Regions from separate parts of the Herminiimonas glaciei genome, predicted to be linked through region 2. Evidence: predicted binding sites of a transcription regulator. Region 2 holds the regulator's gene; the other holds the start of a gene.
What was found. The regulator FliA, encoded in region 2, starts transcription of late flagellar genes. The targets are predictions, from matches to a motif close to CTAAAGTTTNNNNNNNNNNNGCCGNTA.
Positions count from the first base shown of each region.

Region 1: a site for FliA is predicted at 1,537-1,563, ahead of ACFQPC_RS06010 (YjfB family protein). Genes of this name have one in related genera too.

Region 1 covers NZ_JBHTBU010000001.1:1,364,557-1,367,970, forward strand. Annotated here, with positions in the region: gene ACFQPC_RS06000 (TetR/AcrR family transcriptional regulator) at 1-561, shown strand, start outside; gene ACFQPC_RS06005 (DUF924 family protein) at 633-1,238, opposite strand; gene ACFQPC_RS06010 (YjfB family protein) at 1,304-1,492, opposite strand; gene ACFQPC_RS06015 (methyl-accepting chemotaxis protein) at 1,670-3,262, shown strand.
Region 2 covers NZ_JBHTBU010000001.1:758,773-762,186, reverse strand. Annotated here, with positions in the region: gene motD (flagellar motor protein MotD) at 1-446, opposite strand, end outside; gene ACFQPC_RS03365 (flagellar motor protein) at 483-1,223, opposite strand; gene ACFQPC_RS03360 (RNA polymerase sigma factor FliA) at 1,205-1,936, opposite strand; gene ACFQPC_RS03355 (MinD/ParA family ATP-binding protein) at 1,944-2,759, opposite strand; gene flhF (flagellar biosynthesis protein FlhF) at 2,752-3,414, opposite strand, start outside.

The DNA of each region.
Region 1 (3,414 bases), 610 kb from region 2:
GCTGCATTGGAGCGTGCGATGTTGGTGTTTTGGCGCTACGGCTACGAAGCCGCTTCGCTGAGTGAGTTGACCTCCGCCATGGGCATCACACCGCCCAGCCTGTACGCCGCTTTCGGCGACAAGGAACAATTATTTCTGGAAGCCGTTGAGCGCTACTCCACCAAGAGTTGCGACGCCCTCCAATGCCTGTTTGACGAAGCGCCGACGGCACGTGATGCGATCGAGCGTTTATTGCAGAGCAGCGCAGTGGACAACACCTGCCCCAGCCATCCGCCAGGTTGCCTGGTGGTCACCGCGACCACCAATTGCTCGGCTTCGGCCGAACATGTGCAAACCGCGATGACCGAACGCCGCGACAATGTCGAGACCATGATCAAGACGCGGATAGAACAAGGTGTGAATGAAGGGGAATTGCCGGCGGGTACTGATCCCGGCACATTGGCCAGCTTTTATGCGACAGTGATCCAGGGCATGTCGACCCAGGCACGCGATACCGGTGATCGTGACAAGCTGCTTGCGATTGCGGCAGCTGCTATGCGCGCCTGGCCGGTCAGCAAATAGCAAGGCACAGTAATACCGTCAGGTGAAACAGCGGACGTTCTGCCCGCTGTCATCCATTCAATTGAAGACCATCAGAAAGAAGAACCTGCCGTTTGCAAAAACGCCAGTTCCTCTGCCGTAGAATCGCGTCCGAAAATCGCATTCCGGTGCGGGAAGCGCCCGAAGCGCGCAACGATATCGCGGTGCCGGATCGCGAATTGCACAAAACCGCTAAAGGTTTGTTTGTGCGCAGCCGGCACATCCTGCAGCAACTGTTCAAACAAGGCGACCGAGCGATGCTGGTGCTCGAGCACTTCGGAATGTTCCAGCGGAAGATAAAGGAAGACCCGTTCTATCGGGCGTAAATGACGTTCGAAGCCATGATCCAGCGCAATCAGGCTCCATTGCAAAGCCAGCGCATCAAACGCAAACGAAGTCGGCAAGCCGCGATACATATTGCGCGGGAACTGATCCGTCAGCAGGATCAGGGCCAGCAAGTCGCGCGGTTGCTCGGCCCATTCATCCAATTCACCATTAGCGGCAGCCAGGGTACTGTTTTTAAAACGACTGCTGATCGCCTGATCCACCGCGTCGTCTTTGGACCACCACAGCTTGTTTTGCTGTTCAGCAGTTTTCGTATCGTCCTGTTCGCTGCCGAACCAGAACTGCAATACCGCATCCGCCGTTGCCTTCGTCATGCCATCTCCCGAAAAGTCCGTTGCGGCTATGGTCGCATAGCTTGCGGCAATCGGGAAGTCGGCAATCAGGCTTTGGTATTGATGTTTTGTCCTACATTCGCAGGCAGGCTGACTTTAGGCACGGCATCAAGCAAAGACAGTGCCGTCGTACTTTGGATATCCATCGCCTTCTTGAACACCGTCAGCGACACTTCATTGCTGGTGCGCTGTGCCGCCAGGTTACTGGCCAGGTTGGCAATATTGCTTACGTCCATACATACCTCGAATCTATGCACCGGAAATGGCGCTTCTACCTCGTTATCGGCGGCGATTCGCAATTCTTTATGCATGATCCGTTTTTTTAGTTGCGATGCATCAAAAAGCGCTTGAGTTTGCATAGGCCTCGCCGTTAAAGGCTTACGGCGTCCTGCCGGGTTTAAGAGGTAGTCAAAATGCGCATACAAAATGTCAAGATTTCCAGCCGCCTGATTCTGCTCAGCACATTTTTAATTTTAGGCTCGGTCGCCCTGGGTTTGACAGGATGGAGCACCATCAAGCAATCCAATGCGCTCATGATGTTAACGCTTGAGCAAGCATCCAATGTGGAACGCACGGTAGACACGGCGCGCAAGGCACAAGTCGATTTCAAAATCCAGATCCAGGAATGGAAAAATATCCTGCTGCGCGGTCACGATAGCGCAGACTTCGCCAAGTACAAGGCTGCCTTCATCAAGCAAGGCAAGGAAACCAATGATGGCTTGAATGAACTGCATGCGATCTTCAGCAAACTGCAACTGGCCACCCCGTTATTGAATGAGGCGCAGGCATCGCTGCTGCAACTGGAGAAAAATTATCTGGCGGCCCTCGGACAAAACAATCACATCGCAAGCGGCGGCGCAGCAGAGATCGATGCCATGGTCAAAGGCATGGACCGCGAACCTACACAAAAAATCGATCAGATCGTCAGCTATGTCAGCGAGCAATCGGCGCAGATCCGTGAACACAATCGTGTGGCCGCGCAAGCGCAAAATGAGCTGGCCACCAAAACCATCCTTTTGGCCCTGACCATACTCACCATCGTCGGTACCGGCCTCACCTACTGGATCATCACCAGCGTAACGCGACCATTAAGCAATGCCATCGACATCGCCCGCACGGTGGCGTCGGGTGACCTCACTGCCAAGATCGATGTCAACTCCAAAGATGAAACCGGCCAGTTGCTGCATGCATTGAAGGACATGAATGAAAACCTGATGCGCATCGTGACCAAGGTCCGGCACGGCACGGATGCGATCGCGACCGGCTCGAATCAGATTGCCGCCGGCAACCTGGATCTGTCCTCGCGTACCGAAGAACAGGCCAGTGCCCTCGAAGAAACCGCATCATCGATGGAAGAAATCACGTCCACCGTCAAGCAAAATGCCGACAACGCCAGGCAAGCCAATCAACTGGCCGCCAGCGCGTCGGACATCGCCGTCAAAGGCGGCGCCGTCGTATCGCAGGTGGTGGTCACGATGGAATCCATCAATGAATCCTCCAAGCGGATAGTCGACATCATCAGCGTGATTGACGGCATTGCTTTCCAGACTAATATCCTGGCCCTGAACGCGGCGGTTGAAGCGGCGCGCGCCGGTGAGCAAGGTCGTGGTTTTGCGGTCGTTGCAGCAGAGGTACGCAACCTGGCACAACGCTCGGCATCAGCCGCCAAGGAAATCAAGGCATTGATAGGTGATTCGACCGCCCGCGTTGATACCGGCGGGAAACTGGTGGCAGAAGCCGGTACCACTATGGGTGAGATAGTTGACAGTGTGAAACGGGTGACCGACATCATGGCGGAAATTACCGCCGCCAGCCAGGAGCAAAGTGCCGGCATCGAACAAGTCAACCAGGCGATAGGCCAGATGGACGAAGTCACACAGCAAAACGCCGCACTGGTCGAGCAAGCTGCCGCTGCCGCCGCATCCCTGCAAAACCAGGCGGAACAATTGGCACTCACCGTACGCAGCTTCAAACTGGATGAACACAGCGCACCGCTACCCGCCTGATATTTCATCTGTTAACAGTAATCGCTGCGACAGGCTACCGCGCACCTGATGAAAATCATGGTGCGCCGTTTTGCGTCAGGAATCCGACGGCCTGCGATAACATTTAACCGTTTTGTAATGTGCTTTGTAAAATTTTCATGGTGCTGCTTGAT
Region 2 (3,414 bases):
GCATTCAGTTTGGCTTCACCCGGAGCAAACAAGACACTCGCATTGATTTCGACACTGACGCCGCGATTGGTCTGGGTGACGCGTACCTTGCCCTGGCTGACCAAAGGCGCCATCGCCTTGAGGATGTCGCGCGCGATGCTGGTCATGCGGGCTTTCTCGCGTTTGACGACGGCTTCATTTGCGCGTTGTGCCGGTGTAGGCATCGGCAAAGGCAGGATGGGGGCGTTTTGGCTGACCGGGTCCTTGATGGCTTCAGTCTTCGCCGCTACACCGCCGAAAGCGATGCCGAGCGAACTGGAAAGGATGCGGTACTTGCCTTCGTTGACGGATGAAATCGCGTACATGACGACGAAGAAGGCGAAAAGGAGCGTGATGAAGTCGGCGTAAGACACCAGCCAACGTTCATGGTTTTCATGCTCTTCTTCGTATTTTTTTCTACGTGCCATGGTGGATCATTCTGCCGACGCTGTGGGCCAGCTAACTTACATCGTGTAGACGTTCATCCGCTCTTCGATCAAGCGCGGATTGTCACCAGCTGCAATACCGGCAAATGCATCTGCCAGCATTTCACGTTTGAAGATGTCACGACTGACCAGCGCTTTGAGTTTGCTGGAGATAGGCAGGAATACCAGGTTGGCAAAACCGACACCGTAAATTGTTGCGACAAATGCCACTGCAATACCGCTACCGAGGCGACTAGGGTCGGACAGGTTTTCCATCACGTGGATCAAACCCAATACCGCACCCAGGATACCGATGGTCGGTGCATAGCCACCCGCCGCTTCCCATATTTTGATGGCCAGGCGTTGACGCGTTTCGTATGCACCTATTTCCAGGTCCAGCACGTCACGCAATTTGGTCGGATCAACACCGTCGACGATCAGGCGCAAACCGTGTGCGATGAATGGATCGCGTACATCCTTGATGACCCGTTCCAGGCTCAGCAAGCCTTCGCGCCGCGCAATAACACTCCAGGCGGTAATGTCCTTGATCAGGGCCGGATAATCATCTTCCTTCGGCATGAAGACCTGGCCCGACATTTTGAGGCCCTGCACGAAGTTGCGCCAGCCGCTTTGCAGCAGGACCGCGCCTATGGTACCGACGACGACGATGATGAAAGCAGCAGGTTGTACCAGCGAACCCAATGCTCCGCCTTCGAGCAATTGCCCGAGGAGTATCCCGCCCAGCGCCAGTGCTATACCAACTAAGCTACCCCAGTCCACGCTTTCTCCCTTAAGTTCGCACGCATCCTGGCGATAGCCTGGCTATGCAATTGCGATACGCGTGATTCGGTGACTCCCATGACGGCGCCAATTTCCTTCAAGTTCATTTCCTGCTCATAGTACAAACCCATGAGGATTTTTTCACGCTCCGGCAACGCCTGGATCGCTTCAATCACGGCTGCGCGGAAGCCGGTATTCATCAGGTTCTGCAGCGGATCCGGTGACTCGTCCGTGCAATAGCGGTCGAGAAAGTGTTCGTTGTCTTCGCTATCGTGGAAATCTTCGTAGTAAACCAGTTGGTGGCCACCACCATCACTCAGCAAATCCTGATAGTCGGCCAGCGACAGCTTGAGCTGTTTCGCCACTTCGCTTTCATTCGGCGGACGTCCAAGGCGCTGCTGCAAGGTGTTCATTGCCACCTCGATCTTGCGCATGTTTTGACGCATGCTGCGCGGCATCCAGTCGCTGCTGCGCAATTCGTCCAGCATCGCACCACGTATGCGTTGCACTGCATAGGTTTCAAACTGCGCACCATGCGTTTCTTCGTAGCGGCTCACTGCATCCAGCAAACCTATCATGCCGGCTTGAATCAAATCATCGACTTCTACGCTAGGCGGCAGCTTGGCTTTCATCTGGTGCGCCAGCTTCTTGACGAGCGGCGCATGCTCACCTACCAGATGATTTTTGTCCGATTTTCCGGCCGCTGTATACATATGTGAATCAGGCTCCAAACTTGGCGCCGTGGGCGGGCAAGGCAAAACGTTCAGCCAGGCCGCGGAAGGCAACCGAAGCACCCGCCAGCGGGAAAGCGTCGATCACTGCCCGGCCCAGCCGTGCAGCACGTGTCAGATGATCGTCCCGCGGCACGAAGCCGACGGAATGTAATTGCAAGGCCAGATAACGACTGGCGGCTTGCGCCATGTTTTGATAAACCACTGCTGCTTCCTGTTCGTCGGCACCTGTCACCAGGATGCCGAAAGGACGGCGACCCAATTGCGCGTTTAATCTTTTAATCAGTGCGTAGGCTTTCTTGATCGAGGCTGCACCCGGTGCAACCTGCACAATGATTTCACCATTGGCCATCGCCGGGATCGCGAAGTTGTCATCCGCATCCAGTTCAGCGTCGACCATCAACACATCGGATTGCGCTGCCAGCACGCCAAAGGCATTCGACAGGCGACGTTGCTGATGCCGGTCACCATCAGCCGCATGCAGCGAACCACGCGTCAGCGAAGCAAGGCCAAAGCCCTGCGGCATTGCATGCACAACCTGGTTCAATGCACGTTCCTGACGGGCGACGTCCAGCAGCGTGGCCTGCAAGTCCACACCCATGCGCTGGCTGATGCCATCGTTGGAGGCGCAGGCGTCGAGCAATACGACATCGCTACCGCTTAAGGCCAGTGAGGCGCTCAGATTGACCAGCATCGCGCTTTTATCCGTGACTGACGTCGCCGATAAAAAGGTAAAAATGCGCGGCTTCGGTCCTGCGAGCATACGCCGCAAACCTTCTGCCTGATCACATTCGAAACTAGCCAAGAATCACCTCACGCAAACTCTTATCGTTCATTCCACGTACCGTATTTGCCATCACGGCCGGTATCTCCGCATCACCCAATTGGAACGGCGCTGTTTCGCGCTTGAGTTTAAATGCACGGTCAACCAGGTACTGCTGGTTGGCAACGTGCAGGTCTTCCGGCACGCGTTGTCCGTTCGCGACGTAGTATAAGTTCAATTTCTGTCTAATGACTACATCTAGTGCACTGCCAATGGTTGCAGCTTCATCGAGTTTGGTCAATATGCAGCCGGCCAGGCCGTCACCCATGTAGGAACGCACCACTTCATTCAGTGTTTCACCGGTCGAGGTCGCATTCAGGCACAGCAGGCGCTTGACCTGGTCACCGGCACCGGTCAGCATCGCGATCTGGTCCGCCACCATCTGGTCACGCTGGCTGACGCCGACGGTATCAATCAGGACAGTATGCTTGCCTTTTAGCTCATCCAGCGCGATGCGCAGGTCGGCTTCATCCTTGACCGAATGCACCATGACGCCGAGGATTTTGCCGTAAATGCGCAATTGTTCGTAGCCACCGATACGGTAGCCGTCGGTGGTGATCAGCGCCAGTTTGCTGGGGCCATGGCGCATCACGCAGCGGGCCGCCAGTTTGGCTGTCGTTGTCGTTTTACCTACACC